DNA from 4 places in the Streptomyces sp. MCA2 genome. Region 4 is predicted to be linked to each of the others. Evidence: riboswitches for the same ligand, from Rfam matches in the RefSeq annotation. Region 4 holds a riboswitch; each other region holds the start of a gene.

Region 1 (7,609 bases), on a different contig from region 4:
TCGACCGGCCACCGCCGCCCGGGTGTTCAGCCTTCCCGTGCCGCCGCGCACACGGCGGCGCAGATGCGCGCCACGTCGTCGTCGCCGGTGATGTACGGCGGCATGGTGTAGATCAGATCCCGGAACGGGCGCAGCCATACGCCCTCCCGGACCGCCGCCCGGGTTGCGGCCGCCATGTCCACCTCGTGGTCGAGCTGGACGACACCGATCGCGCCGAGTACACGTACCTCGCGCACCCCGGGGAGGTCAGCGGCCGCTGCCAGACCGTTCCGCAGACCGGCCTCGATGCGCTTGACCTCCTGTCCCCAGTCCTGGGACAGCAGCAGGGAGATCGAGGCATCGGCGACGGCGGCGGCGAGCGGATTGCCCATGAAGGTGGGGCCGTGCGCCAGCACCGGCAGCGCGCCGCGGGAGATGCCGTCCGCGACGGCCGTCGTGCACAGCGTCGCCGCCAGGGTCAGATAGCCGCCGGTCAGCGCCTTGCCGAGACACATCACATCGGGTGCGACACCCGCGTGTTCGGCGGCGAAGAGCGCGCCCGTACGGCCGAAGCCGGTCGCGATCTCGTCGAAGACGAGCAGCACGCCGTGCTCGTCGCAGGCCTCCCGCAGCACCCGCAGATAGGCGGGTGAGTGGAACGACATCCCGCCCGCGCCCTGCACCACGGGCTCCACGATCACCGCCGCCAGCTCCTCGGCGTGGCGGCCGATCAGCTCCCGCAGATGCGCCGCGTACGCCTCGTCGGGCGCGGCGTCGAAGCCCGCCGGCGGCGCGTCCGCGAAGATCTGCCGCGGCAGCGCTCCCTGCCACAGCTCGTGCATGCCGCCGTCCGGGTCGCAGACCGACATCGGCTGCCAGGTGTCGCCGTGGTAGCCGCCCCGCCAGGTCAACAGCCGCTGTTTGCGCGGCTTGCCCAGCGAGCGCCAGTACTGGAGGCACATCTTGACGGCGACCTCGACCGACACCGAACCGGAGTCGGCGAGGAAGACGTGCTGAAGCGGCTCCGGGCTGATGTCGACCAGCCGCTTCGCCAGTCGCACGGCGGGCTCGTGGGTGAGCCCGCCGAACATCACATGGCTCATCCGCTCCAGCTGGCCGTGCGCGGCGTCATTGAGCACCGGGTGGTTGTAGCCGTGGACCGCCGACCACCAGGAGGACATGCCGTCGACCAACTCGTCCTGGCCCTCGACCGGTTCGGCCAGCCGGAGCCGGACGCCGGACGCCGACTCGACCAGCAGCGGCGCGGCCTTGCCGGGCATCGGCCCGTACGGATGCCACACATGCTGCCGGTCGAGCGTGAGCAGTTCGCCGGGGGTGAGCGGCTCAGGCATTGGGGGGCAGGTCGGTACCGGCGCCGCGACGGCGCACCGAGACCAGGTCACGGCGGGTCTCGTCGGACGGTGCCGGGACGGTGGTGGCCGGCGCCTCGGCCTCGGCGGCGGCCTGGTCGGCCACCCCGGCACCGCACTGCCTGCGGTGCTCGGGCAGCGTGGTGGTGTCCGTGCCCTCGACCTCGAAGCCGGCGTCCTCGATCATCGCGAGGTCGTCCTGGCCTGCCTGCCCCTCGCTGGTCAGATAGTCGCCCAGGAAGATGGAGTTGACCAGGTGCAGGGCGAGCGGCTGCATGCTGCGCAGATGCACTTCACGGCCGCCGGCCAGCCGTACCTCGATGTCCGGGCAGACGAACCGCACCATCGCCAGGATGCGCAGCGCGCGCTGCGGGGTGAGGTTCCATTCCTTGGCGAGCGGGGTGCCCTCGAACGGGATCAGGAAGTTCACCGGAACGGAGTCCGGGTCCAGCTCGCGCAGCGCGTAGACCACATCGACGAGGTCGGCGTCGCTCTCGCCCATACCGGCGATCAGCCCGGAGCAGGCCGACATACCGGCCGCCTGGGCCTGCTGGACGGTGGAGACCCGGTCCGAGAAGTCGTGCGTGGTGCAGATGTCGCCGTATGTGGCTTCCGAGGTGTTGAGGTTGTGGTTGTACGCATCGGCGCCCGCCGCACGCAGCCGGCCGGCCTGGCCGTCGGAGAGCAGACCGAGGCAGGCGCAGACCTCCACGCCCTCGTTCTGCTCCTTGATGGCGGAGATCGTCTCCGAGACGCGGTCCACGTCCTTGTCCGTGGGGCCCCGGCCACTGGCCACCAGGCAGACGCGCTTGGCGCCGCCGGCCACCCCGGCGGCGGCCGCCTTGGAGGCGTCGTCGGGCTTGAGCCAGGTGTACTTGAGGATCTCGGCCTTCGAACCCAGCCGCTGGGAGCAGTAGGAGCAGTCCTCGGGGCACAGCCCCGACTTGAGGTTGACGAGATAGTTGAGTTTGACCCGCCGCCCGAACCACTGGCGGCGCACCTTTCCGGCCGCGGCCACGACATCGAGCAGTTCGTCATCGGAGGTGGCCAATACAGCCAGTGCCTCTTCGCGGGTCGGCAACTCGCGCCGCAGTCCCTTGTCCACCAGTGTGTTCAGCAGGTCCATGGCGTTGATCCTGACGCACGCCACCGCTCCCGGCCAAGGAGGATTCCCACAACGAGCTGCGATCGAGGTGTGTGTATCGCCACACCGTGCGCCTGCGGAACGACCGCTAACGTCTATCGACAGCCCACAATCGAAGCCGACAGACGAAGGAAGCCGATGCCGCAGGACTCCGCCCCGTCGCTGCTTCGCGACACCTCCCCGGCGAGGCTCACCGAGCCCTCCGCCGAGCCCGCCCGTGCGGCGTACGACGCGGCCTTCGACTGGCTCGATACGGCCTGCGCCGAGCGCCGGGACGCCGGACTCGTCCGCACTCTGCGCCCCCGCCCCGCCGACTCCCCGCTGCTCGATCTGGCCGGCAACGACTATCTAGGGCTCGCCCGGCACCTGGAGGTCACCCGTGGTGCGGCCCAGGCCGCACACCGCTGGGGCGCCGGCGCGACCGGCTCCCGGCTGGTCACCGGCAGCACCGAGCTGCACGCCCTGCTGGAGACGGAACTCGCGGCATTCTGCGGCTTCGAGGCCGCTTTGGTGCTGTCCTCCGGCTATGCCGCAAATCTCGCCGCCGTCACGGCACTCACCGCCCCGGGCGCCCTGATCGTCTCCGACGCGGGCAACCACGCCTCCCTCATCGACGGCTGCCGGCTCTCCCGGGCCCGTACCCAAGTCGTTCCGCACGCCGACCCGGAGGCCGTACGTGCCGCGCTGACCGGCCACGACGGCCGGGCGCTCGCCGTGACCGACTCGGTCTTCTCGGTCGACGGGGACGCCGCGCCGCTCCCCGCGCTGGCCGAGGTCTGCCGGACACGGGGAGCCGGGCTGCTCGTCGACGACGCACACGGCCTGGGGGTGCTGGGCGAAGGGGGCCGTGGCGCGCTGTGGGCGGCCGGACTCGCGGGTGACGGTGATGTGGTGGCCACCATGACGCTCTCCAAGTCGCTCGGCTCCCAGGGCGGTGTGGTGCTCGGACCGGCCCGGGTCATCGAGCATCTGGTCAACACCGCCCGTTCGTTCATCTTCGACACCGGTCTCGCCCCGGCGGCGGCGGGCGGTGCCCTCGCGGCGCTACGGCTGCTGCGCCGTGAACCGCAGCGCGCCACCCGGGCCGTGCGGATCGCTCAGGGGCTGCACGAGCGGCTCACCGCGGCGGGTCTGACGGCGGTACGCCCGGACGCGGCCGTGGTCTCCGTACGTGCCCCCTCGCCGGAAGCGGCGCTCCGGTGGGCCGCCGACTGCCGTGCGGCCGGGCTCGCGGTCGGCTGCTTCCGGCCGCCGTCCGTGCCCGACGGGATCTCCCGGCTGCGGCTCACCGCCCGCGCGGACCTGACGGCTGCTCAGCTCGACCGGGCGGTCGGCACGATCGTGGCCACGGCGCCGACGGGCTGAGCCGGCGACCGTGCGGAGCGGTACGGCGGCCGGCCCCGCGGCAGGCCGCCGTCCGCGGAACCGTCTGGCCCCTGTGCCGTCTGTCCGCGGAACTGTCCGTCCGTGAGACCGTCCGTCCGCCGCGGCCGTCCGTCCGCCGCGGCCGTCCGTCGTCACGGCGCGGGGGAGTGGCGGGTGAAGGCCCCGCGCAGCAGGGCCCGCAAGGTGTCGGCGGCCGGGGTGCCGCCGGGGCGGTAGGCCACCGAGATCCGGCGGTGCAGCTCCGGTGGGTCCAGCCGGCGGACCCCCAGCGGTGTCATCGACCCCTCCGCCACCATCTCCGGAACCACCGCCACCCCGAGCCCCGCGCTCACCAGCGCGCACACCACGGCATAGCTCGGCGACTCACAGCGCACCGCTTCACTGGCCCCGGCGGCCGCCAGCGCCGACTCCACCTCCCGCCGGTTGGGATTGGCCGGCGCCATGCTGACCAGCGGCTGACCGGCCAGCTCGGCGAGCGGCAGTCGTCCGGAGCCCGCCGAGAGGGCATGGCCGGGCGCCGTGACCAGCACCAGCTCCTCGGTCAGCAGCGGTTCCAGGCGCACTCCCTCCGGCGCCGGCATCGCCTCGCCCGGCACATACTCATGTGTCAGCGCCAGATCGACCTCGCCCAGCGCCACCGCCGCGGTCGCCTGCGGCGGTACGTACTCCGTCACGCTCAGCTCCACATCGGGGTGCGCCCGCCGGAACGCGCTGAGCGCGGGCGGCAGCAGATGCGTGCCGGCGGTCATGAACGTGCCGACCCGCAGCCGGCCGCCGGACAGCCCCGCCAGCCGGGACAGCTCGTGCCGCGCCTGATCCAGCTCGTCCAGGACCCGCCGGGCCCGTACCAGCAGCAGCTCACCGGCGGCCGTCAGCCGAGCCCCGCGATGGTGGCGCACCAGGAGCGCCGTCCCGGCCTCCCGCTCCAGCTTGGCGAGCTGCTGGGAGAGCGCGGGAGCGGTGTAGCCCAGCCGGGTGGCGGCCCGGGTGATCGAACCGGCCTCCGCCACCGCTACCAGGGCGGCCAGCCGTGTGGGGTCGTACATAAGAATCTCTTTAGGCTCTCCAAGAACATTGCCAATACCTATTAAAGGCTCGGACCGGCGATGCTGCACTCATGGACGGACAGCTGATCGCCTTCACCGGAGTCGCCGCGGGCATGGTCGCCATGCCGGGCGCGGACTTCGCGGTCGTGGTGCGCAATGCGCTCGACTCGCGCCGGGCGGGGGTGGCGACCGCCGTCGGAGTCGCGGGCGGGCTGCTGGTGCACACCGCCCTGGCGGTGGCCGGGCTCGCGGCGGTGCTGGTCGCCGTGCCCACACTCTTCGGAGCCGTCCAACTCCTCGGCGGCGGCTACCTGTTGTACCTCGGTGTCCGCGCCCTGGCCGCGGCCTTCCGCCGCCGGGCGGCCACCACGGACGGTACCGACGGCCCGGCCGGCACCGCACCGGCCGACGGCCCCCGGCCCGCCGCTCTGCTGGGCACCACGCAGAGCCTGCGGCAGGGCTTTTTGACCAATGCGCTCAACCCCAAGGCCCCTGTTCTCTTCCTCAGCCTGCTCCCGCAGTTCGTCCCGGCGGGACAGCCCGCGCTGCCCCGGACGCTGCTGCTCGCGACGATGGTCGTCGCCATGGCACTGGTGTGGTTCCCCGCCGTCGCGCTGCTCGTCGACCGGCTGGGCGTCTGGCTGCGCCGCCCGCGGGTGGCCCGTGCCCTGGAGGCCACCACCGGGGCGCTGCTCACGGCGCTGGGAGGCATCCTGCTGGTGGAGCTGGCGCTCGCCTGAGGGCGGCGCACAACCGAACCTTCTCCGGCCGGTCCACGACAGCCACGACCGCCGTGCGGCACCTCAGCACCTCGGCGCCCACCGGCACGAACCCGGCGGCGACAATTCACCGATCGTGAGATGAACGGCCAGGTCAGTGCACCCGCCCGTACCAGACCGAGCGGCTCCAGATCCGTTCCAGCCGCACGACGCTCCCGGCCTTGGGCGCATGCCACATCCGGCCCCGGCCCGCGTAGATACCGACGTGGTAAATACCGCTGCGCGAGTGGAAGAAGACCAGGTCACCGCGGCGGCGCGAGGAGGCCGGGATGTGCCGGGTGCGGCTGTACTGCGCGGCGGCGGTGCGTGGCAGGGCCCGCCCGGCGCGCTTGAACGAGTACACCGTCAGCCCGGAACAGTCGAAGGCGTGCGGCCCTTGGGCGCCGTACCGGTACGGAGATCCTCCCTTGGAAGCCGCGATCCGCAGCGCATGGACGGATACGGACGCGGCTTCGGCGTTCCCGGCCGCTCCTGGAGCCATGGTGGTCCCGCCGAGGGTGACCAGCGTCAGAGCGGTGACGGTGCCGGCGCGCGCCAGCAGATTCGGCGTATGCATGCGCACGGTCATGCGCAAACCCTTCGTCAGCCGCCTGCGAAGGAAGACCTGTCGGGTTCGGGCAGGCGAAGATGCCCGGCCGTATGCACGGCTTCACCCCAAGGAGCCCTCGGCCGTGAAGGCCGGGCCCCGCTCTGCTCGGGTCCTCCGCTCCCGCCGATCCACATCGTCGACCGGAATCCGGCACGGCGGCGGGATTAGGCGCCCGTCCGGACCGCCCCGTCGCTGTGGCGGGGTCTTGTCGTCGAAGGGATCGTCACGCACCCAGCACCCGAATTCCGAGCTGAAAATGCCGTATGTGAGATGGGTCACAATTGACCCGAATGGTTAGATTTGTTCCCTCAGCTGCCGCGGCGCGGGGTCTTGCACCCCCCGGACCAGGGGCGAAACATCAAGGGCCGGAGAAAATGTGTCCGCCCCGCGCAATTCGTCACCTCCCCACATCGGGCGCGGACGCTACGCCGTATGTGCAGCCTCCGGCGCGTGTCGCGTCAGATTTCCTCGGGTGGCGGCACCGTCACCAGCCCGGTCCGGCGTTCGCCGTCCAGCACCCGCAGTGCCCGGGTCAGCGTTCCGCGGTGCACCTCGCTCTCGCCCCGGCTGTGCATCAGTGTCAGCGCGTCCCGTAGGCGGGTCGCCTTGCCCACCAGGGCCTGGGCGGCGCGCAGTCCGCTGTAGGTGCCACCGCAGCGGGTGGGGTTGATCCGGCCCAGCAGGTCGATCACCTCCAGATAGCTGTCGATCAGCTCGCCCTCGGCGCGGGTCAGTGCGGGCAGCGGCGGCGGTTCGGGGGGCAGCATCGGGCTCACCGCGCCACGGGCCCACGGACCGACTGCTTGCGGTTGCGGGTGAGTCCGTCGATCAGGCCGTACTCCTGAGCGGCGAGGGCGTCGAAGATCTTGTCGCGTTCGATATCGGCGGCGATCCGCTCGCGGGGCTGGCCGGTGTGCCTGGCCAGCATCTCCTCCAGCACGTCGCGGGTGCGCAGCATCTCCTCCGCCTGGATCTGGAGATCGGTGGCCTGCCCCTGGACCGGTTCGCTGAACGACGGCTGGTGGATCAGGATCCGGGCCCCGGGCAGTGCCAGCCGCTTGCCGGGCGCGCCGGCGGCCAGCAGTACGGCGGCGGAGGAGGCGGCCTGCCCCAGGCAGACGGTCTCCACGTCGCACGACACGAAGTTCATCGTGTCGTAGATGGCGGTCATCGCGGTGAACGAGCCGCCGGGGGAGTTGATGTAGAGCGAGATGTCCTGCTCGGGCGCGGCGTGTTCGAGGTGCATGAACTGCGCCATCACGTCATTGGCGGAGGCGTCGTCGATCGGGGTGCCCAGGAAGACGATGCGCTCGCTG
Region 2 (7,609 bases), on a different contig from region 4:
GCGGTCGAGGGGGCATGGCGGCTGGTGGGGGTGTAGCGGCCGGTGGGGGCATGGCGGCCGATGGGGGCGTGGGGAGGCGTTGCGGGGTGCCGTGACGGGGCGTATGGGGGCGTGTGCGGGGGCGTCGTCCGTTCAGCCCCCGGCCAGGCCCTCCGCGCCCGGGAGCCGTCGCAGGATCTCGCCGTGGGGACCGGTGAGCGCGACCGGGCGCTCGTCCAGGGCGAGGGTCAGCAGTGCGTCATCCGGGTGCGGTGGGTGGTGCGCCGGCGGGGTGGTCCAGGGCAGGACGGAGTGGTGCTCGTTGGCGAGCCAGTGCCCGCCGCCGGCCCGGCCGTCCAGCAGCGACCGTACGAGCCGTGCGAACTCCTCGCGGCGGGCGGGCGGGAGGTGGATCAGCGCGTCGGTGTGGAAGACGACCAGGGTCGCCTCGGGCGGCGCCTCGGCGGCGAGCGCGGGCAGCTCGTCGAGCAGATCGCCGCGCACCATCCGCGGCCGCGGCACCGACCGCACCGCGTCGACGGCCGCGGACAGCCGCGCCGCCCGCGCCCCGTCGCCCGGCCAGACCAGTGCCTGTAGCCAGCGCAGATCGTCCGGTTCGGCAGCCGGGTCGAGCGGGTCGAGGCCGATCCCGCCCCGCCAGACGATGTGGGGCAGCCGGTCGGGCAGCTCGTCGGCCGGCCATCCCGTACGGCACCCGAGCACCAGCGGATTGCCCGGCTCCCCTACCTCGGCCCGGAGGGGGTCTGGTCGGTGGGCGTCTCCGTGGAGGGCGTCTCCATGATGGACGTCTCCTTGGAGGGAGTCTCCCGGGAGGGCGCCTCCCGGGAGGGCACCCCCGCCCGCGCCCCGGTCGTCCTCGTAGCGGTAGTGGTAGCGATAGCGGTCGGGGTGCAGACACAGGCCCGCCGACGTGCCGACCTCCAGCAGCGCCAGCGGTTGCGGCAGGCGGGCGAGCAGTGGCAGCAGCGTGGCGCAGTGGGCCGGCTCGTCGGTCCGGGCGGAGCGCTGCATGATCACCGCGCGCACTTCGTCCCAGTGCCGGATGGTCCACTCGCGCCAGCGCCCGTACGCCATGTCACCGCGCGGGCCCAGCTCGGCGTGCGGCCCGTCGAGATAGCGGACGGCGGCGAGCAGGAGGTCCGGCTGCTGTTTGTCGCCGGCCGGCAGCGACCCCGACAGCAGATCGCAGAGCTCCGGGTCGTGGCCGATCCGCGCGCTCAGCTCCTCATGCGCGGTGCACCGCCCCCGGGCCTGACGCCAGGAGAACTCCCGGTACCGCCCCGCCACTCCCCAGGCGCCGGCGGCAGCGCTCTCGACGTTCCCGGTGTTCCCGACGTTGACGACCATGATCCGACGTTACTGCTCTCACGTTCCGTAACCGAGGGGCACCCCTCCGCATAACAACTGACGCACAATCAACGGGAGATCGTTTAGAGGTGGACGGTCAACTCGCCCGTTTTGCGGCCATGGTGGCCGAAAAAGTCCATGCCAAACCTTGTGCGGAGACGACAGGGATTCACGGGAAGGCTTGGAATTCGGCTGCGATCTCTATTACTGTCCGATAACGCAGCGCGGTCGTCCCAGCCGTCGCAAGAGGCGGCACCGCGCGCCGACGCCGAATCCCGCACGCGCTTTTCACGCACCTCCAGCACCTCGAACTGCACCAAGGGAACCGGGGAACCACTTCCTTGGGGTGAATCGGACGCCCTCCGCCAGCGGGCGCCCGTAGGAGACCTTCCTGCTCCGAACCCGTCAGCTAACCCGGTAGGCGAGAAGGAAGGAAAGGAGAGCGCCCCCGTGGCGTCCAACAGGCCTGCCCCCGAGGGTCCGTCCGCCTACGACCTCGATCACCGAGGTGCCTTTCAAGGCCCCGGTGATGCGGACAACATGAACGACGGACCGTGGGAGGAATGGAATCCCACCGAGGACTCCATCCGCTCCGTCCGCGGCAAGCACCGGGTGGCCAAGCAGCGCGGCGGCGGACTCGCCCGCAGCGGCACGGTCCTGGGCGTCGGCGTCATCGCCGCGGTCGGCGCCGGCGGAATGGCCACGGCCGAGGGCCGCCCGGCGGTTCCGATCTCCATGCCGGACGTCGGCGGAATGGCCGACGACCTCGCCGACAAGCTCCCGGACGCCGAGTCCCTCCCCGGCGTCGGCGACCTCATATCGGACTCGGACTCGGGCACGGACTCCGCCGCGGCCGCGGCCTCCGCGACGGACGGTGCGGTTCAGGACGTTTCCGGCCCCCTGACCCAGGCCTCCCGGACGGACTCGGGCACGGGCGCCGGCGAGGCGCTGCGCAGCCGCATCCTCCAGCAGGCCGACGCGCAGCAGGACGCGGCCGAGCACGAGGCCCGTGAGGCCGCCGAACACGCCGCTTTCCAGCAGGCCGAGACCGAAGCCGCCACGCACCAGAAGTCGGCCGAAAAGGCCGCAGCAGCCAAGAAGGCGGCCGAGATGGAGGCCAAGCGCGAGGCCGAAGAAGCGGCCCGCCGGAAGGCGGAGGCCGCCCGCCTCGCCAAGCTGGCGAAGAACTTCATCGCGCCGGTCTCCTCGTACACCCTCACCGCCGGCTTCGGCCAGGCCGGCGACCGCTGGGCCGCGGACCACACCGGACAGGACTTCGCCGCGCCGACCGGCACTCCCGTCAAGGCCGTCCACTCCGGCACCATCACCCAGGCCGGCTGGGCCGGCTCGTACGGCTACCGCATCGTCCTCACCCTCGACGACGGCACCGAACTCTGGTTCTGCCACCTGTCCTCGATGGTGAAGACCTCCGGCAAGATCAACACGGGCGATGTCATCGGCCGCGTCGGCGCCACCGGCAACGTCACCGGCCCGCACCTTCACCTGGAGGTGCGCCCTGACGCCGGGGACCCGATCGACCCGATGCCGTGGCTGCGCGATCATGGCATCAATGTGTGACGTACGGCTTCAGGGCAGGTGTGATGCGGGGCCTCAGGGTGTGACGCGCGGCTTCAGGGCTGGCGTGGCGCGTGGCCTCAACGTCTGGCGCGTGGCCTCAGGGCGTGACGTGCGGCCTCAAGGTATGACGCGCGGCTTCAACGTGTGACACCTCTGGTGACACCGCTGACGGACGTGGCTGCTGGGGGGCAGCGGAAGGAATAACTCCGCGCCCCCCGACGCTGCCACCACGCATGACCGCGACACAAAGCCCCCGAAACCACCGGCCGCTCGGCTCGCTCACCGTTTCCCTGCTGTCCCTCGGCGGGAACGTCTTCGGCTGGACGGCCGACGAAGCCGACTCCTTCGCCGTGCTCGACGCCTATGTGGCGGGCGGTGGCAACTTCATCGACACCGCCGACGCCTACTCGGCCTGGGTCCCCGGCAACAAGGGCGGCGAATCCGAGACGGTCCTCGGCAACTGGCTGGCCTCCCGCGGCAACCGCTCCGATGTCGTCATCGCCACCAAGGTCGGCGCCCACCCGGACCTCAAGGGCCTGTCCGCCGCCACCATCAAGTCCGCGGTCGACGGATCCCTCACCCGTCTGCGCACCGACTACATCGACCTCTACTACACCCACTATGACGACGAATCGCTCGAGGTCGGGGAGTTCCTCACCGCTCTCGACGACCTCGTGCGGGCCGGCAAGGTCCGCGAGATCGCCGCGTCCAACATCTCGGCGAAGCGCCTGGAGGAGTCCCTGGCCTTCTCCGCCCGCGAGGGCCTGGCCCGCTATGTCGCCCTCCAGCCCCACTACAACCTGGTCTCCCGCGACACCTACGAGGGTGAACTCGCCGACGTGGCCGCCCGCCACGGCCTCGCCGCGGTCCCGTACTTCGCCCTCGCCTCCGGCTTCCTGACCGGCAAGTACCGCCCGGGGACGACCGTCGACAGCGCCCGCTCCGGAGGCGCGCTCAAGTACGTGGACACCGACCGCGGTCAGCGCGTCCTCCAGGCCCTCGACACCGTCGCCACCGCCCACGAGGCCGAGCCGGCCACCGTCGCCCTCGCCTGGCTCGCCGCCCAGCCCACCGTCGCGGCACCCATCGCCAGCGCCCGCACGGTGGAACAGCTGCCGGCGCTGCTCGCGGTGGCCGACCTGACGCTGACGGAGGCGGAACTGGCGCTGCTGAATGAGGCATCGGCCTGAACCACGCCAGACGAGGGGCGGAGGGGGCGGGGCCACCAAGGCCCCGCCCCCTCCCCGCACTCCGCTCCTGCTCTGCGCCCGCTCTACATTCCGCTCCACATTCCGCTCTGCTCCCGCCCTACTTCCGGCGGTCCACCGCCACCCAGGACGCGAGGGCCACCCCACCCGCCACCGCACACACCGAAGGCCAGGCCCCGATCTTCTTGGCCAACGGATGCGACCCGGCAAACGCCGCCACGTACGCCCCACCCAACGCCGCCGCCGTCGCGTTCCCCGCCTTCTCCTGCCACCCCTTGGCCGCCACGGCCCCGGCCACAGCGAGCGCCACCCCGCCGAGCGGCCGCTTCTTGGTCCAGCGGGCCACGGCGTAGCCGCCCAGCAGGCCGGTTGCTGCAATCACGCTTGTCGGTACGCCGGTCATCACAGAAACCTCCACATCAGGGGATAACTCTGACGACCCTACGCGCGGTTTTCGCGGATCCCGCACGATGTGCTGCCTCAGGCGTGGGCGCTCCGGTCGGGGTGCCAATGAGGGGTGTCAGATGAGGGGCGCCGTGTGAGTAAAGGCGCTCCGTACCCCGCTGTCGACGGAGATAGGGGTCCGTCGGCGACGAACGGTGTGGGGCCGGCGGTCGCTGTTGTGCGGGTCAGGGTCGGCGCTAATTGGTGCGGTTGCGCGAGTCTTCGGGGCCGTATGGCTGCTCCCCGGTCACCCACGCATCCACCAACGCCGTTTGCCCCCAAGCCTGGTAATGCCGCAAATGCTGCAACAAGTGCTGTTCCCTGGTCATGAAGTCCGGGGAGGGGCCCAAGAGGCAAGCCCGCCGTCGATGGAACGACAGCGTGGTGGCGATGGTGGCGTATTCGGTGACGGCGCGGGCGGCGGCGGGGCCCTGGGTGTGGCGGGCGATGTCGCGGGCCAGGGCGCGGGTTTTGAGGGAGGAGAGGGCGGCGGGTTCGGTGGGGGTGAGCCAGCCGGCGGTGATGTAGGGGGCGAGGTAGCCGCGCAGGGAGAGCAGTTCTTGGTTGCGGGCCCAGATCGCCAGCCAGGTGAGGGCGATGAGGACGGGGACCATGAAGAGGCCGTAGACGGTGAGGAAGCCGAGGTCGCCGAGGGAGGAGGCGCCGTTCCAGATGGCGTGCAGGAGGACCGAGGTGAGCAGGCCGAGGAGGGCGAGTGCGATGCGGGCGGCGCGGCGGCGGGGGTAGCGGGTGGCGGCGATGCCGAAGGCGAGGCCGGTGAGGATCGTGAAGAGCGGGTGGGCGAAGGGGGAGACGATGATGCGGAGGAAGAAGGTGCCGGCGGTGAGTGAGTCCAGGCCGGAGTGGCCCAGGGACTGGTCCTCGCCGAAGGCGTTGCCCAGGTAGAGGACGTTCTCGGTGAAGGCGAAACCGGTGGCGGTGATGCCGGCGATGACGATGCCGTCCGTGATGCCGTCGAAGTCGCCTCGCCGGAAGCGGTAGAGGAGGAGTACGGCGGCGGCCTTGACCACCTCCTCGACGACCGGGGCGATGGCCGTGGCGCCCCAGGCCTCGGCCTCGGAGGCGGAGGCGGAGGCGATGTTGGCGGCCAGCCAGTCGGTCGCGAAGCCGTTGGCCAGGAGCGCTACCAGGGTCGCGGCACAGGCGCCCCAGGCGAAGGCGAAGGCGAGGTTGCGCCAGGGCTCGGGCGCGACGCGGTCGAGCCAGCAGAACGCCGCGATGAGGAGCGGTACCGGGAAGACGGCCAGGCCGAGGCCGACCAGGAAGCCCTCGGTGCCGGTCTCCTGGCGGACCATGCCGACGATGATCACGCCGGAGAGCGCGAACATCGAGATCAGCGCGATGGCGCGGAGCGTTCTGCTGTGCCAGGGGGCCGTCCGGCGGCGGTGCGCGCCCGCGTGTTCGTGCGCGTGGGGTGTGTACGGGGGAGGGGTGGGCGCGGACGGCGGGTGCGGGGGCGGCTGGGACGGGTACACCCGTCGACCCTAACGAGCGGCGATCGCCTACGCGTCGCGGCGGCGGAAGACGAGGTCGTGGACGACATGCCCCTTGTCCAGGCCCTGACCCTCGAACTTGGTGAGGGGGCGGAAGTCCGGACGCGGCGCATAGCCGGGGTAGAGGTTTTCGAGCGTCGGCTCGGCGGAGAGGACCTCGAGCATCTGCTCGGCGTACGGCTCCCAGTCGGTCGCGCAGTGGACGAGGGCGCCGGGCGCGAGCCGGGTGGTCGCCAGGGCGATGAACTCCGGCTGGACGAGGCGGCGCTTGTGGTGGCGCTTCTTCGGCCAGGGGTCGGGGAAGTAGATGCGCAGGCCGGCGAGGGAGGCGGGCGCCAGCATCTCGCGCAGCAGGATGATCGCGTCGCCGTTGGCCACCCGGATGTTGGACAGCCCGTTCCGCTCCGCGAGACCGAGCAGATTGCCCTGCCCGGGGGTGTGGACGTCGCAGCCGAGGATGCCGGTGGCCGGGTCGGCGGCGGCCATCTGTGCCGTGGCCTCGCCCATGCCGAAGCCGATCTCCAGGACGACCGGCAGCCCGTCGAAGAACGCGTCGAGGTCGATACGGGAGAGCCCGTCGATGTCCAGCCCCCATGTCGGCCACAGGCGGCGCAGCGCATCGGCCTGGGTGGGCGAGACACGGCTGCGGCGGGGCTGGAAGGAACGGATGCGCCGCTCGTGATGCGAACCCGCGGGGTCGGCGGCGGGGCCGGTTCCGTCGGGGAACATGGGCTCACCGCGGCGCGGGGTGGCGGCCGAGACGGCGGTGGAGCCGAGGCTGCGGGCTTCCGGCGCGTCGGCTTCCTGGGGGACGGCTTCGCGGGCGGGGGCCTGGGGGGCGGCGGCCGGAGCGTCGGCGTCCAGGGCGTTCGCTGCGCGGGCGTCGGTTTCGGGGGTGGCGGGATTCTCGGACACAGTGAGGTGATTCTACGGATGGTGGGGCGGGGGAGGGGCGGCTGAGGGCCCCGGCGGGACGCGGCGCGCGGTCGGGCCCGGTGGCTGGTGGGTGTTGGTCGGTGGGTGGGGCGCAGGGGGCTGCCCCGGCGTCCGTCAGCGCCCCAGCACCCCCAGTACTCGTCGTGCCACCTCGCGTCCGATGGGGAGCGAGGCCGTGGCGGCCGGGGACGGGGCGTTGAGGACGTGGAACATGCCGGGGGATTCGGCGAAGAGGAAGTCGTCGACGAGGGTGCCGTCGGGGAGGACGGCCTGGGCGCGGACGCCGGCCGGGGACGGGCGCAGGTCCTCCTCGCGGGCGGCGGGGAGCAGGCGGCGGACCGCGTCGGCGAAGGCGCGCCGGGACAGTGAGCGGTGGAGTTCGCCGGCGCCGTAGCGCCAGTGGCGGCGGGCTATCCGCCAGGCGCCGGGGTAGGCGAGGGTGCCGGCCAGCTCGGCGGGGCGGAGGGTGCGCCAGTCGTAGCCCTCGCGGGCCAGGGCGGGGACGGCGTTCGGGCCGATGTGGACGGCGCCGTCGATGCCGCGGGTCAGATGGACGCCGAGGAAGGGGAAAGCCGGGTCGGG
Region 3 (7,609 bases), on a different contig from region 4:
GGTCGGCGCGGTGGCGTAGATGGGGTGCGGTGGTCTTGAGGGCCACCGGGTAGCCGAGGCGGGCGGCGGCGCGGACGGCCGTGTCCGGGTCGGGGGCCGGGAGGACGGGGCGGGTGTGGATGCCGTAGCGGGCGAGCAGGGCCTCGGCGTCCTGGGGCGGCACCGGGACGGAGCGGCCCGTGGGGGCGTCGGGGGTCAGCCGCCCGAGGAGGCGCTCGATGTCGGCGCCGGCCGCCGCCTCCTGGATGTCGTCGTACTCGGGCACCCGGCCCGGTTCGGCGGCCTCCCGGCGCCAGGCGGCGTAGCGGACGGCCTCGGCGAGGGAGCGCACGGCGCGCTCGGCGGCGGGGTAGGCGGGGATACGGAGGGGGGCACGGCGAGGCCGGGGCGGGGTGTTGGCCTCGGCGTCGCGGGCCGGGTCCTGCTGTCGCCCGGAGAGGGTGGGCGGCGGGCCGGGGGGAAGCAGGGGGCGTGGGCGGTTCGGGGGGCTGTGCGGGGCCGGTGGGAATGGTGAGGTCCCGGCAGGCGCGGGGACCGGGTCCGCGGAGCGGGCCGCGTTGTCCCCGGCGGAGGCTGCGGGCCCGGGTGACTGTGCCGGTGCCGGGCCTGGTTCCGTTCCTGGTTCCGGTGCCGGTTCCGGTGCCGCGAGTGTCTCGGCGAGATCGTCCATGGCGAGGTGGACGACCGTGACCGGCTTCTCCGGATGCGCCGCGGCCGCGGTACGCAGCGCAGCGGCGAGTGCGACGCCCTCGCTGTCGGCCAGGGAGACGGCGGCCCCCTCCCCCACCCAGGGGATGGCCGTGACGACCACGGCATCGCAGCCGTCGCCGGACAGCGCCTCGGCGAGCGCCGCCCGGAAGTCGTCCGGGGTGGCGGCCGAGGGCAGTACATGGGGGCGCTGCGGGCGCAGCCCCTCGGTCAGACAGGCGTCGTACGCGAGCAGCGCCAGCGACTCGGAGTTGCCGAGGATGGCGATGCGCGGGCCGGCCGGCAGCGGCTGGGAGGCCAGCAGCAGACCGGCGTCGATCAGCTCGGTGACCGTGTCGACGCGGATCACGCCGGCCTGGCGCATCAGGGCGGCGACGGTGCTGTCGGGGACGCGGACCGTGGGCACGGCGTGGCCGGGCGGGGCGGTGCCGTTGTGCCGGGCCCCCTTGGCGACCACGACCGGTTTGACGGCGGCGGTGCGGCGGGCGAGCCGGGCGAATTTGCGCGGGTTGCCGATGGACTCCAGATACAGGATCACGACGTCGGTGTCCGGGTCGTCGTACCAGTACTGGAGCAGGTCGTTGCCGGAGACGTCGGCGCGGTTGCCGGCCGAGACGAAGGCGGAGATACCGGCGATACCGCCGTCACCGGGGCCGCGCGCATGCAGTCCACTGAGCAGGGCGATGCCGATGGCACCGGACTGGGTGAACAGGCCGATGTGGCCGGCGCCGGGCATCTGGGGTGCGAGGGAGGCGTTCAGCCGGACGTCGGGGGCGGTGTTGATCAGCCCGAAGGCGTTGGGCCCGATGAGCCGCATGCCGTACGAGCGGGCCTGGCGGAGCAGGGCGCGCTGCCGCTCCCGGCCGTCCTGGCCCGCTTCGGCGTAACCGGACGACAGGATCAGCAGGCCCTGGACGCCGTGTTCACCGCAGTCGCGGACCACGTCGGGGACGTGGTCCGCGGGGACGGCGATGACGGCGAGGTCCACCGGGTCGGGGATCTCCCGCAGGGCGCGGACGGCCGGCACGTCTTCGGGGCGCAGCCGCTGCATGTCTTCGGGGAAGGCGTGGTTGACGGCGTGCACACGCCCCGTGAACCCGGAGTCCAGGAGGCTGCGCAGGGCGGTGCGGCCGACGCCGCCGGGGGCGCGGCCGGCACCGATGACGGCGACCGAGCCCGGGGCGAGCAGGCGCTGCACGGAGCGGGCCTCGGCGCGCTGCTCGCGGCCGCGCATCACGGCCATGGACTGCTCGGTCGGCTCCAGGTCGAACTCCAGGCGGACCACACCGTCTTCGAAGGTGCGCTTCTGGGTGTAGCCCGCGTCCGTGAACACCTTGATCATCTTGGAGTTCGCGGGGAGCACCTCGGCGGCGAACCGGCGGATGCCGCGCTCGCGGGCGACGGCCGCGACGTGCTCCAGGAGGGCGGAGGCGACCCCGCGGCCCTGGTGGGCGTCCTGGACGAGGAAGGCGACCTCGGCCTGGTCGTCCTCGGGGTTCTTGGCGGGCAGGCCCTGGTCGTCGATCCGGTCATAGCGGACGGTGGCGATGAACTCGCCGCCGACGAGGGCCGCGAGCCCGACCCGGTCGACGTAGTCGTGGTGGGTGAAGCGGTGGACATCGCGGTCGGACAGGCGCGGGTAGGGCGCGAAGAAGCGGTAGTACTTCGACTCGTCCGAGACCTGCTCGTAGAAGGAGACCAGCCGCTCGGCGTCATCCGGGGTGATGGGGCGGATCCGCGCCGTGCCGCCGTCACGCAGCACCACGTCGGCTTCCCAGTGGGTCGGGTATGCGTGGTCCGGCGGCTTCTGCATGCCGACAGCGTACGACCGGGCACCGACAACCGGCGCCGCGCGCGTACGCTCGGGATGCGGGGCAGTCCGGCGCGGCCGTATGGACATACGGACCGGCCGGTCGGCCGTGCCTCCGTTGGGAGGACCAATAGCCGCAAAAGGCCAGGCCTCAGGGCTGTGGAGCACTTCCCGCAGCGTGAGAGACTGGTCTAGACAACAGTCACGACTTTGAAGGGCAACACCATGGCTGAGCGCCGCGTCAATGTCGGTTGGGCCGAGGGCCTGCACGCCCGCCCCGCGTCGATCTTCGTCCGTGCGGCCACCGCCTCCGGCGTCCCGATGACGATCGCCAAGGCTGATGGCAACCCCGTCAACGCGGCCTCCATGCTCGCGGTCCTGGGCCTGGGCGCCCAGGGCGGCGAGGAGATCGTGCTGGCCTCCGACGCCGAGGGCGCCGAGGAGGCACTCGACCGCCTGGCCAAGCTCGTCGCCGAGGGTCTCGAGGAGCTCCCCGAGACCGTCTGAGTCCGCCAGGACCTCTGCATGCGGCGGGGCCGTTTCCGTGTGCCGGAATCCGGTCGCTGCGCCTGTGGCCGGGATATCGATATATGCGCTCACCGCATGCGCCGTACGCATTACGGCACGGGGGAGCTAAATTCCGGGGGACCCGACATGCGCCGCAATACGCAAAGTATTTGGCGCGCACCCTTCTCCCTCCCTCTCCCGCTTGCCGCAAAACAGGCAGCGGAATTCGGGCTGAAGGCGGACCGAATAGAGAAAGCCGCCCCGGCTGCCGGAGAAATATTCGCACTTCTTTGTATACGGGGCCCTTGTTAAGGGCGGGCACGCGCCGTGTTGACGTGTGGTTTCGGATCCCTCACCTCCGTCTTGGCGGGGCGCCGCAGCCGGTACACCGGGAGTGAGCGCTCGACATGAGCCGCCATCAGGGCGCGGGCCCGCTCCGCGTCCCCCCGGGCCACCGCGTCCAGCACCGCACCGTGTTCGTCCCACGACTCCCCGGCCCGGGCCGGCAGTTCCACCACATACATCCACTCGATCTTGCGCCGCAGCTGAGTGAGCAAGGCCGTCAGACTGGGGCTGCCGGCCGCCTGGGCCAGCGTCTCGTGGAACCAGCCGTCCAGTTGGCGCAGATCGGCGGGGTTGCCATGACGGGCCCGCTCGCGGCCGAGCCGTACCAGACCACGGAGCACCTTGAGGTGAGCCGGGCTACGGCGGGCGGCCGCACGGGCGGCTCCCAGCGGCTCCAACAGGGCGCGGACGGCGAGGAGATCGGCGGCCTCCTGCTCGGTGGGCTCGGCGACACAGGCACCTGCGTGGTGGCGGGTGGTGACGAACCCTTCGGACTGCAACGTACGCAGCGCTTCACGGACCGGCACTCTGGAGACGCCGTACCGGGCCGCCAGGATCTCCTCGATCAGCCGGCTCCCCGGCACCAGCGCGCCGGAGACAATGTCGTCGCGAATCGCCGTGCACACCGCATGCGCGGAAATATGGCCTCGCATCTTCCGTGCCTCCGCCGTAATCCCCTGGAAACGCCGCCGGTCGGCGACTTTTCCGTGACTCTATTCGACGGGAACGGCTTTTCCGAAGGACTCCGGTTATTCATGGATATTTTTTGGCCAGCAGCCACGGGTTGCCGACGTATCGCGGGTCGCCGGCGTATCCGGTGCACGCACACCGCAGCCGCACACCGGATAACGCCGAAGCCCCGGCCGTGTGGCCGGGGCTTCCGTCGGATGCGCGGTGCGACGCGGGCCTGCGGGGCGCGCGGCCGGGCGAGGCCGGAGGTCAGGCGTTGACGCCGTGCGAGCGCAGGTAGGCGACCGGATCGATGTCCGAACCGTAGTCGGCGCCGGTACGGGCTTCGAAGTGCAGGTGCGGGCCGGTGGTGTTGCCGGTGGAGCCGGAGAGGCCGATCTGCTGGCCCGGGGTGACGTGCTGGCCGACCGAGACGCCGAGCGACGACAGGTGACCGTACTGGGTGTAGGTGCCGTCGTTCATCTTGATCACGATGTTGTTGCCGTACGCACCGCCCCAGCCGGCCTCGACGACGGTGCCCGAGCTGACCGCGTGGACGCTGGTGCCGGAGGCGGCGTGGAAGTCGATACCGGTGTGACTGCCCGAGGACCACAGGCCGCTGGAGGCCTTGTACGAGGTGGAGACGTAGGAGTCCGCGACGGGGGCGACGAAGGTGTTGAGGCGCTTGCGCTCCGCCTCACGGGCGGCGCGCTCCTTGGCCTTGCGGGCGGCTTCGACACGCTGCTTGGCCTCTTCGGCCTGCCTCTTGGCCACGGCCTCCGCCTTGGCCTTCGCGGCGGCGGCCTCGGCCTCTGCCTGCTGCGCGTCGGCCTGGGCCTCGACATGGTTGGCGAGCTCGTCGCCCAGCACGACGGCCCGCTGGAGACCGGTGTCGTGGGTGCGCGCCTCGTCCGTGGCCGCCAGCGCCGGCGAGGCCACGGAGGCGACAACGCCGCCGGCCGCGAGGGTGGCTATGCCGGCGATGCTGCGGGTCGTTCGAGCGGGGCGGTTCGCACGACGGTGCTTCCCGGTGGCACGGATGAACGCCATGTGGCTGGCTTGTCCTTTCCTTCCTTCTCGCCTACCGGGTTAGCTGACGGGTTCGGAGCAGGAAGGTCTCCTACGGGCTCCTCCGGAGAGGAGTCCGATTCACCCCAAGGGACACTGGGTCCCCGGCTCCCCTGGCTCGCGCCGTACGGGGACTCGGCGATGACTGCCCGGTGCCACTGTTGTGGCGGACTTGTGACGAACAGCCGGACCGACGCTAAACGGGGCAACTTTCAATCGGCAAACAGATCCGCTTTTTTGTGCGGGATGCCACAAGAACCGTGGCACCAGCCGCAATAAACCGGACATACAGCGGCTCCCGTGGCGCGAACGCCACGGGAGCCGCTTTGTCGATATATGACCTTCCGTCACATGGCGGGACTAACCGCCGACGACCGTCACCTCACCGATGCCCAGCGCCTTGATGGGCTCGGCGATCTGCGCCGCATCGCCCACCAGCACCGTCACCAGCCGGTCCATGGGGAAAGCGTTGACCGCCGCCGCCGTCGCCTCGACCGTGCCGGTCTCCGCGAGGCGGACGTACAACTGCGCCTGGAAGTCGTCCGGCAGGTGCTGTTCCACCTGGTCGGCGAGGGTGCCCGCGACGGCTGCCGCGGTCTCGTACTTCAGCGGCGCCACCCCGACGAGGTTCTGTACGGCGACGTCCCTCTCGTCGTCCGTCAGCCCCTCTGCCGCGAGGGTGCGCAGCACCTTCCACAGGTCCTCCAGCGCCGGGACGGTGGAGGCGGTGTCCACCGAGCCGCTGATGCCGAGCAGCGAGGCTCCCGTGGCCCCCTCAGGAGAGGTGGGGGCGGTGGAGCGGAGCACCTGGCCGAAGGCGCGCACCCCGTAGGTGTAGCCCTTCTCCTCCCTCAGGACACGGTCCAGACGGGAGGTGAGGGTGCCGCCCAGGCAGTACGTGCCGAGGACCTGCGCGGGCCACACCCGGTCGTGCCGGTCGGCACCGATACGGCCGAGGAGCAGCTGCGTCTGGACGGCTCCGGGGCGGTCCACGATCACCACGCGGCCGGTGTCGTCGGCGACGATCGGCGAGGCCTTCAGCGGCTCGCCCGTCGAGCCGCTCCAGGCGCCGAGGGTGTCGGCGAGCGCGGCGTCCAGGTCGACGCCGGTGAAGTCACCGACGATGACGGCAGTGGCCGTGGCGGGCCGTACATGGGCGTCGTAGAAGGCGCGGACGGCCCCGGCATCGACGCGTCCGACGGTCTCCTCGGTGCCCTGGCGCGGCCGCGACATCCGGGATGTGGCCGGGAACAGCTCCTTGGACAGCGCCATCGCGGCGCGCCGGGCCGGGTTGGCGAGCTCGTGCGGGATCTCGTCGAGACGGTTGCGCACCAGCCGCTCGATCTCGCTCTCCGGGAAGGCGGGCGCGCGCAGCGCGTCGGCGAGCAGCCCGAGCGCGCGGTGCAGCCGGGACGCCGGCACTTCGAGGGACACCCGTACACCCGGGTGGTCGGCGTGCGCGTCCAGTGTGGCGCCACAGCGCTCCAGCTCGGCGGCGAACTCCTCGGCGTCGTGCTTGTCGGTGCCCTCGGACAGGGCACGCGCCATGATCGTGGCGACGCCGTCCAGGCCCTCGGGCTCGGCGTCCAGCGGAGCGACGAGGTTGATCTCGACGGCGACGACCTGCTGGCCGGGGCGGTTGCTGGTCAGGAGCGTGAGCCCGTTGGGCAGTTGGCTGCGGCCGGGGGCCGGGAAGGCCCACGGCCTGGGCGCGCCGCCCTGGGGCTGGGGGTGAAAGTCCATGCTGCTCACGGGGGAATCGGCGTGGGTGGTGGCGTCGCTCACTGGTCCGCCTCCCCTTCCTCGGTGTCGGCGGCGTCGGTCGGCTCGTAGACGAGCACGGCGCGGTTGTCGGGGCGCAGCCGGGCCTTGGCGACCGCCTGCACCTCCTCGGGGGTGATGTCCAGGACGCGCTGCACGGCGGTCAGCGCGAGCTGCGGGTCGCCGAACAGGACGGCGAAGCGGCACAGTTCGTCGGCGCGGCCGCTGACCGTGGCCAGCCGGTCCAGCCATTCGCGCTCCAGCTGGGCCTGTGCCCGCTCCATCTCCTCCGGGGTCGGGCCCTCGGCGGCGAAGCGGGCCAGCTCCTCGTCGACGGCGCGCTCGATGCCGGGGACCTCCACGCCACCGGACGTCTTCACGTCCAGCCAGCCCAGCGAGGGTGCGCCGGCCAGCCGCAGCAGGCCGAAGCCGGCCGCCACGGCGCTGCGGTCGCGCCGCACCAGCCGGTTGTACAGGCGGGAGGACTCGCCGCCGCCCAGGACGGTCAGCGCGAGGTCCGCGGCGTCCGCCTCACGGGTGCCGTCGTGCGGCAGCCGGTAGGCCGCCATCAGGGCCCGGGCGGGCACGTCCTCCTCGATGACCTCGCGCAGCTCGCCGCCGATGACGTCGGGCAGCGTGCCGTCGCGCGGCGGCTGCTTGCCGTCGTGTCCGGGGATCGAGCCGAAGTACTTCTCCACCCAGGCCAGCGTCTGCTCGGGGTCGATGTCGCCGACGATCGAC
Region 4 (7,609 bases):
AGGATGCCCAGCAGCAGCCCGGTCATGACGGTGCCGACGGTCCGGCCGCGCTCGGCGGGCGCCGCGAGGGTCGCCGCGTAGGGCACCACGACCTGGGCGGCGACCGAGGTCAGGCCGGTCAGGGCGGTGCCGGTCAGCAGGAGGGCGGCGTTCGGCGCGCTCGCGGTGACGGTGAGGAAGGCCGCGGTCGCCGCGGTCAGGGTGACGGCCAGCCGGCGCCGCTCCAGCAGATCGCCGAGCGGGACGAGCAGCAGCAGGCCGAGGCCGTAGCCGACCTGGGCGACCGTGACGACCAGCGCGGCGGTGGACGCGGACAGCTCCAGGTCGCGGCCGATGACGTCCAGCAGCGGCTGGGCGAAGTAGTTGCCGGCGACGGACAGTCCGGCGGCGACCGACATCAGCAGCAGCATGCCGCGGCCCAGCCCCGGCCGCGGGCCCGCCGCGCCTTCCGCGGCCGGCTCGGGTATCTGCGCGCTCGCCATGACATGACCTCCCCTGTAACGCCCGCGGCCACCGCGGCGGCGGGCACGTCCCAGCCTGGGCCCGTCCGATCGATGAGTCCAACACATCGTTGTCATCGCATCCATCGTGGATCGAGATCAGTGCTGGCTAGGATCGGTGGACATGGAGCTCCAGCAGATGCGCTATGTGGTCGCGGTGGCCGAGACCGGTGGGTTCACCCGGGCCGCCGAGCGCTGTCATGTGGTGCAGTCCGCGCTCAGCCATCAGATCGCCCGGCTGGAGAAGGAGCTCGGGGCCCGGCTCTTCGACCGGACCAGCCGCAGCGTCCGGCTGACCACCGCCGGTGAGGCCTTCGTCCCGGTCGCCCGGCAGGCGCTGGAGGCGGCCGAGCGCGCCCGCGCGGAGGTGGCGGCGGCGACCGGCGAGGTGCGCGGCCGGCTCGCGGTCGGCGCGATCTCCACCGTCGCGGCCGTGGACCTCGCCCGTGAGCTGGGCGCCTTCCGCACACGTTGTCCCCAGGTGCGGATCAGCCTCCAGATGGAGATGAGCGATGCGCTCCTGGAGAAGGTGCGGCAGGGCGTGCTGGACGTCGCCTTCGTCGGGCTGGTGCCCGGCGCCCGCACCGTCGGCGTACGGGAGAAGGAGCTGGCGCGCGGTGAGCTGGTCGCCGTGGTCCCGCCGGGGCATCCGCTGGCGGGGCGGGAGTGGACCACGCTGGCGCGGGTGGCGCGGGAGACCTTTGTGGACTTCACGGCGGGGTCCGCGGCCCGCCGGCAGCGCGACGAGGCGTTCCGTGCGGCGGGGCTGACCTCGGAGGTGGCCTTCGAGGTGACCACCGTTGAGTTCCTGGCGAAGCTGGTGCGGGCGGGCCTCGGCGTCGGCATGGTGCCGGAGGCCATCGCCTCCGAGCTGTCCGGGCTGCACATCGTGCGGGTGCGCCCGGCGCCGGAGCGGACCGAGCGGGTGGTCTGGAGCGGTCTCGGCCCGTCGCCGGCGGCCGTGGCGTTCCTGCAAGGGCTGGGGGTGGATCCGGCGTAGCGCGGGGTGCGGTGGGCCCCGGCCGGTGCGCGGGCGCGCCGTGGTGCGCCCAGCGGTTACGGTCGGAAGGTGCACGACAAGCCCCACGCCCCCTCCGCCGACGCCCCCGCGGGCTGCCCCGCCGCCGCGCCCGCCCCCGAGCTGTTCACCTGGGAGTTCGCCGCCGATCCCTACCCCGCGTACGCCTGGCTGCGCGAGCATGCGCCGGTGCACCGGACCGAGCTGCCCAGTGGTGTCGAGGCCTGGCTGGTGACCCGTTACACCGAGGCGCGGCAGGCGCTCGCCGACGGCCGGCTGTCCAAGAACCCGGTGCATCACAGCGAGGCCGCGCACGGCAAGGGCAAGGTCGGCATCCCCGGTGAGCGCAGCGCCAACCTGATGACGCATCTGCTCAACATCGACCCACCGGACCACACCCGGCTGCGCCGGCTGGTCTCGAAGGCCTTCACCCCGCGCCGGGTCGCCGCCTTCGCCCCGCGGGTCCAGGAGCTGACCGATCACCTCATCGACCAGTTCGCGGCGAAGGGGGAGGCGGATCTGATCCATGAGTTCGCCTTTCCGCTCCCCATTTACGCGATCTGCGATCTGCTGGGCGTCCCGCGCGAGGACCAGGACGACTTCCGCGACTGGGCCGGCATGATGATCCGGCACGGCGGGGGGCCGCGCGGCGGTGTCGCCCGGTCCGTGAAGAAGATGCGCGGCTATCTCGCCGAGCTGATCCACCGCAAGCGCGAGTCCCTGGGCGACACCGCGGAGCCGGACGAGGATCTGATCTCCGGCCTGATCAGGGCCTCCGACCACGGCGAGCACCTCACCGAGAACGAGGCCGCCGCGATGGCCTTCATCCTGCTCTTCGCCGGTTTCGAGACCACCGTCAACCTCATCGGCAACGGCATCTATGCGCTGCTGCGCCACCCCGCCCAGCGCGAGCTGCTCCAGAAGTCGCTGGCGGCGGGCGACACCGAGCTGCTCACCACCGGTATCGAGGAACTGCTCCGTTATGACGGGCCCGTGGAGCTGGCGACCTGGCGGTTCGCGACCGAGGAGCTGACGCTGGCCGGGCAGCGGATCGCGAAGGGCGACCCGGTCCTGGTGGTGCTGGCCGCCGCCGACCGCGACCCGGCACGCTTCGACGAGCCGGACGTCCTCGATCTGACCCGTCGTGACAACCAGCATCTGGGATACGGGCACGGCATCCACTACTGCCTGGGCGCGCCGCTCGCCCGGCTCGAAGGACAGGCCGCTCTGGCGACGCTGCTGAACCGGCTCCCGGACATCCGGCTTGCCGCGGAACCGGATGATTTGCGCTGGCGTGGCGGGCTCATCATGCGCGGACTGCGGTCGCTGCCGGTGGAGTTCGGGCCCGAGCGGCCCTGACCAGCGAAAAGGACAAATGTGACGCTGAGTCAGTCGTGTGACCTTTACGTGATCTCCACTACACCGACTTGTGACTACCCGTGACCCCGGCTACCTTTCGACCGACGATCGACGGCTTCACTCGATCGGCCGAAGCGGTGATGTGGGGGACCGGTGTAACGGTGTGCCTCGTGCGCGCCGGCCGGGCGGGTGACCCGTCGAGCAGCTCGACGAGCTCGTCGTACAACTCAACCGCCGCGCGAAAGGCATCCGCATGCGTTCCGGGAACGGCCGACATCGTCGCCCCCGTCAGGCACCGGCCATCTTTGTCACGGTGGGAGCGACCGGCGCCGGCATCGCCCTGCCCCTGCTCGGTGCGAGCGGCGCTCACGCCGCCGACACCGCGACCTGGGACAAGGTCGCCCAGTGCGAGAGCGGCGGCGTCTGGAGCGCGGCCTCGGGCAACGGCTACTACGGCGGGCTCCAGCTCACCCAGGAGCTGTGGGACACCTACGGCGGCGCGGCCTATGCCTCGCGCCCCGACCTCGCCAGCCGCTCCCAGCAGATCGCGGTGGCCCAGTCGATCCTCGACGCCCGCGGCCCGGACCAGTGGTCGAGCTGTGCGGTGAGCGCCGGTCTCGCCAAGGACGGGCGCGCGCCGGAGGTCGACCCGGGCAGCGTCGCCACCCCCTCGCCCGCCCCGTCGGACGCGGACGGGTCCTCGGACCCCTGGGACTCGTCCGGTTCGTCCGGCACGCACGGCGACCCGGACTCCGTCGGGCAGCAGCGCGACGAGCCCGGCGACGAGCCGTCCGATCCGGCGCCCTCGCCCGACGCCACGGACTCCGGCCGCTCCGGCGACGCGTCCACGAGCCCGGAGCCGTCCGACCCGGAGCCGTCCGACCCGACGCCGTCCGACCCGGCGACGCCGGACGACCGGGACGGCGGCCCGTCGCAGTCCGCCGACCCGTCCGACGGGGGCAGCCGTCCGGACACGACCGGCACCCCGCAGGAGAAGCCCGCCAAGGGCAAGCACCGCGGCGGCGCGGGCGACGACGAGGACAGGTCCGCCGGCGGCCGGCATGCCTCGCGGGGCGATGACGCGCACCGCACGGGCCCGGCGGCCGACGGCGACTACACCGTGCGGCCGGGTGACACGCTGTCAGCCATCGCCCAGGCCCACCGGCTGCCCGGTGGCTGGGCCGCGCTCTACGAGGGCAACGAGGGCGTCATCGGCTCCGACGCCGACCTGATCAAGCCGGGCCAACTGCTCGATCTGGGGCACAAGGAAGGGTAGTTCGCCACCTTCGCCCGCTTTTGGGGAAAGTGAGACAAGGCTCTCGTTGACTCCGGTGAACCCCGGTTCGTCCCACCTCGTGGAACCGGGGTTCACCTGCGGATATGTGACCTAGCCGTGATCAAAAACGGTCAACTTGGTTCACATGATGGGGTTTGAACCCCAGGGCGGTTACTGCTTAACGTCAGGACCGCTCGCCAAAGCGGGCCCTTTGATCACACGCCGAATCCTGCCGGTGATCGGAGGCACTTGACGCGCAAGCGCCGAAGGCAGGAGCGGGGGACCCAAGGTACGTGCCGGCCCCACCCGTGAAAGCGGGTCAACCGGCTTGGGGTGAAGCCACGTGCGCCACGCGCACGCGGCCGGGCGACTTCTCACAGCCCGAACCCGACAGCTCACCTCGTAGGCGTCGGTGAGGAAACGAACGAACCATGCTGATCATCAAGGGCAAGCACCGTCGTCCCTCCAAGGCCGTCCGCGTCGCCACCCTCGCCGGCATCGCCGGTGCTGCCGTGGCCGTCCCGCTGATGGGCGCCACCTCCGCCTCTGCCGCCTCCGTGGCCACCTGGGACAAGGTCGCCCAGTGTGAGTCCGGCGGCAACTGGTCGATCAACACCGGTAACGGCTACTACGGTGGCCTCCAGTTCTCCAACTCCAGCTGGGCCGCCGCCGGTGGCACCCAGTACGCGGCGCGCGCCGACCTGGCCAGCAAGTCCCAGCAGATCGCCGCCGCCGAGAAGCTCCTCGCCATCCAGGGCCCGGGTGCCTGGTCCTGCGCCGGTGCCGGCAACCTGACCTCCGGTGGCCCGGCCGCCGACGTCGACACCTCCGGCTCCGCGCAGACCAAGTCCGCGCCGCAGCAGGACCAGGGCAAGACCGAGGCGAAGAAGGCCCCGGCCGCCCCCGAGCAGCACGCCTCGCGCTCGACCGAGCGCAAGTCCATGGGCCACGGCAACTACACCGTCAAGGCGGGCGACACCCTCGCCAAGATCGCCAAGGCCCACGGCAGCGACTGGAAGTCGGTCTACAAGGCCAACAAGTCGGTCATCGGCGGCAACCCGAACCTGATCTTCCCGGGTCAGAAGCTCAACGTCTGAGTCCCTCCCTCTCCGGGACGCGGGCGGGCCCGAGCGGCGGGCCCCCTTCCCCCGTGAGACCGCCCCGCCCCGGCGCGCCCTTCCCCCGAGCGCGCCGGGGCGGGGTTTCTTCTGCCCGGGCCGAGACCGGACCGCGCCCGGGCAGACGCCGCCGGGCCCGAGGCCGGACCGACGCCGGGCCGCGACCGCACGCCGCCGACCGCTCCCGCTCGGCGAATGTTCCCGTTCGGCGAACAATGCGGCCAAACGCCCGTGAACTGGGTCTTCAGAGGGCTTTGCACGGCTTTCCATCCCACAGAGCGGGCCAAGGGCAGGCGGACGAGCCCGGGGCCGTTAGGCTCATGCGCAGAACGCCAGACACCCACGAAGGAGACAACGTGCCGTCGATCGACGTCGTCGTAGCCCGCGAAATTCTCGACTCGCGAGGTAATCCCACGGTCGAGGTCGAGGTCGGCCTCGACGACGGCAGCACCGGCCGTGCCGCCGTCCCGTCCGGTGCCTCCACCGGCGCCTTCGAGGCCATCGAGCTCCGCGACGGCGACCCGAACCGCTACCTGGGCAAGGGCGTGGAGAAGGCCGTCCTGGCCGTCATCGAGCAGATCGGCCCGGAGCTCGTCGGCTACGACGCGACCGAGCAGCGGCTGATCGACCAGGCCATGTTCGACCTGGACGCCACCGACAACAAGGGCTCGCTCGGCGCCAACGCCATCCTCGGCGTCTCCCTCGCCGTCGCGCACGCCGCCTCCGAGGCCAGCGACCTCCCGCTGTTCCGCTACCTCGGTGGCCCGAACGCGCACGTCCTGCCCGTCCCGATGATGAACATCCTGAACGGCGGCTCGCACGCCGACTCCAACGTGGACATCCAGGAGTTCATGATCGCCCCGATCGGCGCGGAGTCCTTCTCCGAGGCGCTGCGCTGGGGCGCCGAGGTCTACCACACCCTCAAGAAGGTCCTGAAGACCAAGGGTCTGGCCACCGGCCTCGGCGACGAGGGCGGCTTCGCCCCGAACCTGGGCTCCAACCGCGAGGCCCTCGACCTCATCCTCGAGGCCATCAAGGAAGCCGGTTACGCCCCCGGCCAGGACATCGCGCTCGCGCTGGACGTCGCCGCCTCCGAGTTCTACAAGGACGGCAAGTACCAGTTCGAGGGCAAGGACCGCTCGGCCGCCGAGATGACCGAGTACTACGAGGAGCTGGTGGCGGCCTACCCGCTCGTCTCCATCGAGGACCCGCTGTTCGAGGACGACTGGGCCGGCTGGAAGGTCATCACCGACAAGCTCGGCGCCAAGGTCCAGCTCGTCGGCGACGACCTGTTCGTCACCAACCCCGAGCGCCTCGCCCGTGGCATCGAGGAGGGCTCCGCCAACGCGCTGCTGGTGAAGGTCAACCAGATCGGCTCGCTGACCGAGACCCTGGACGCCGTCGAGCTGGCCCAGCGCAACGGCTTCAAGTGCATGATGTCGCACCGCTCCGGTGAGACCGAGGACGTCACCATCGCCGACCTCGCCGTCGCCACCAACTGCGGCCAGATCAAGACCGGCGCCCCGGCCCGCTCCGAGCGCGTCGCCAAGTACAACCAGCTGCTGCGCATCGAGGAGATCCTCGACGACGCCGCGGTCTACGCCGGCCGCTCCGCCTTCCCGCGGTTCCGTCACGGCAGCTGACCCACGGCGGCCCGCCGCCCCGGCCGACCGGGGCAAGGGCTGAACGGGCGAGACAACCGCCCAGCACCCCGTACGTCCCCGGCAACGGTCCCGTACCGTTGCCGGGGACGCGTCTGCTTCAGCAGTCAGGCGTCCGTCAGTGAAGGGGAGACGACGTGCCCGCGGACCGGTTCTCGACCGCGACCCGACTCAAGGCGCTCGGCGAGCAGGCCGCCGCCCGCGTCTACCGAGCCCGCCCGCCCCGCCGCAACCGCCTCACCGGCCGTGCCGCACTGCTGGCGCTGGTGATGTGCTCCCTGGTCGTCGCCCTCGCCTACCCGATAAGGCAGTACGTCTCCCAGCGTTCGGACATCGCCGACCAGCGCCGCAGGGCCCAGGACGCCGGCGCCGCCCTGGACCGGCTGCGCGAGCAGAAGGCCCGCTGGCAGGACCCGGAGTACGTACGCCAGCAGGCCCGCCGGCATCTGCACTACGTCATGCCGGGCGAGACCGGATACATCGTCCAGGACGGCTCCGGCACCGGCTCCGCACCGAAGGGGCCGCAAGCGGCGCAGCGCCCCTGGTACGAGAACCTGTGGGACACCGTCGACGCGGCCGACAAGCGGTAGCCGCGGCCTGCCCGTACCACCGCCGGGCGGCAGCCCGTAATGTCGGCACGGGACGGCCCGCACCGGCCCGCCGTCACCTCACCACTC

The links. A riboswitch is a leader RNA that binds a small molecule or an ion and turns the genes downstream of it on or off. The one in region 4 is predicted to bind cyclic di-AMP.
Positions count from the first base shown of each region.
Region 1: it holds a riboswitch for cyclic di-AMP, as region 4 does, so the genes downstream of both, M8I34_RS32870 (C40 family peptidase) here and M8I34_RS30525 (transglycosylase family protein) in region 4, are expected to answer to the same signal.
Region 2: it holds a riboswitch for cyclic di-AMP, as region 4 does, so the genes downstream of both, M8I34_RS16055 (M23 family metallopeptidase) here and M8I34_RS30525 (transglycosylase family protein) in region 4, are expected to answer to the same signal.
Region 3: it holds a riboswitch for cyclic di-AMP, as region 4 does, so the genes downstream of both, M8I34_RS25290 (M23 family metallopeptidase) here and M8I34_RS30525 (transglycosylase family protein) in region 4, are expected to answer to the same signal.

Region 1 covers NZ_JAMJFM010000053.1:14,530-22,138, reverse strand. The annotation lists gene M8I34_RS32895 (adenosylmethionine--8-amino-7-oxononanoate transaminase) at 27-1,331, opposite strand; gene bioB (biotin synthase BioB) at 1,324-2,475, opposite strand; gene M8I34_RS32885 (8-amino-7-oxononanoate synthase) at 2,632-3,858, shown strand; gene M8I34_RS32880 (LysR family transcriptional regulator) at 4,011-4,925, opposite strand; gene M8I34_RS32875 (LysE family translocator) at 4,997-5,665, shown strand; gene M8I34_RS32870 (C40 family peptidase) at 5,799-6,272, opposite strand; cyclic di-AMP (ydaO/yuaA leader) riboswitch at 6,277-6,474, opposite strand; gene M8I34_RS32865 (hypothetical protein) at 6,752-7,060, opposite strand; gene M8I34_RS32860 (ATP-dependent Clp protease proteolytic subunit) at 7,066-7,609, opposite strand, start outside.
Region 2 covers NZ_JAMJFM010000016.1:138,739-146,347, forward strand. The annotation lists gene M8I34_RS16045 (PP2C family protein-serine/threonine phosphatase) at 1-1, shown strand, start outside; gene M8I34_RS16050 (DUF2332 family protein) at 133-1,347, opposite strand; cyclic di-AMP (ydaO/yuaA leader) riboswitch at 1,631-1,786, shown strand; gene M8I34_RS16055 (M23 family metallopeptidase) at 1,798-2,925, shown strand; gene M8I34_RS16060 (aldo/keto reductase) at 3,159-4,115, shown strand; gene M8I34_RS16065 (hypothetical protein) at 4,234-4,536, opposite strand; gene M8I34_RS16070 (PrsW family intramembrane metalloprotease) at 4,775-6,073, opposite strand; gene trmB (tRNA (guanosine(46)-N7)-methyltransferase TrmB) at 6,101-7,006, opposite strand; gene lhgO (L-2-hydroxyglutarate oxidase) at 7,142-7,609, opposite strand, start outside.
Region 3 covers NZ_JAMJFM010000033.1:14,771-22,379, forward strand. The annotation lists gene M8I34_RS25275 (GNAT family N-acetyltransferase) at 1-2,521, opposite strand, end outside; gene M8I34_RS25280 (HPr family phosphocarrier protein) at 2,744-3,025, shown strand; gene M8I34_RS25285 (GntR family transcriptional regulator) at 3,334-4,023, opposite strand; gene M8I34_RS25290 (M23 family metallopeptidase) at 4,310-5,089, opposite strand; cyclic di-AMP (ydaO/yuaA leader) riboswitch at 5,103-5,258, opposite strand; gene M8I34_RS25295 (pitrilysin family protein) at 5,468-6,850, opposite strand; gene M8I34_RS25300 (pitrilysin family protein) at 6,889-7,609, opposite strand, start outside.
Region 4 covers NZ_JAMJFM010000046.1:22,016-29,624, forward strand. The annotation lists gene M8I34_RS30505 (MFS transporter) at 1-482, opposite strand, end outside; gene M8I34_RS30510 (LysR family transcriptional regulator) at 625-1,500, shown strand; gene M8I34_RS30515 (cytochrome P450) at 1,570-2,877, shown strand; gene M8I34_RS30520 (transglycosylase family protein) at 3,191-4,153, shown strand; cyclic di-AMP (ydaO/yuaA leader) riboswitch at 4,364-4,577, shown strand; gene M8I34_RS30525 (transglycosylase family protein) at 4,585-5,250, shown strand; gene eno (phosphopyruvate hydratase) at 5,592-6,914, shown strand; gene M8I34_RS30535 (septum formation initiator family protein) at 7,070-7,522, shown strand.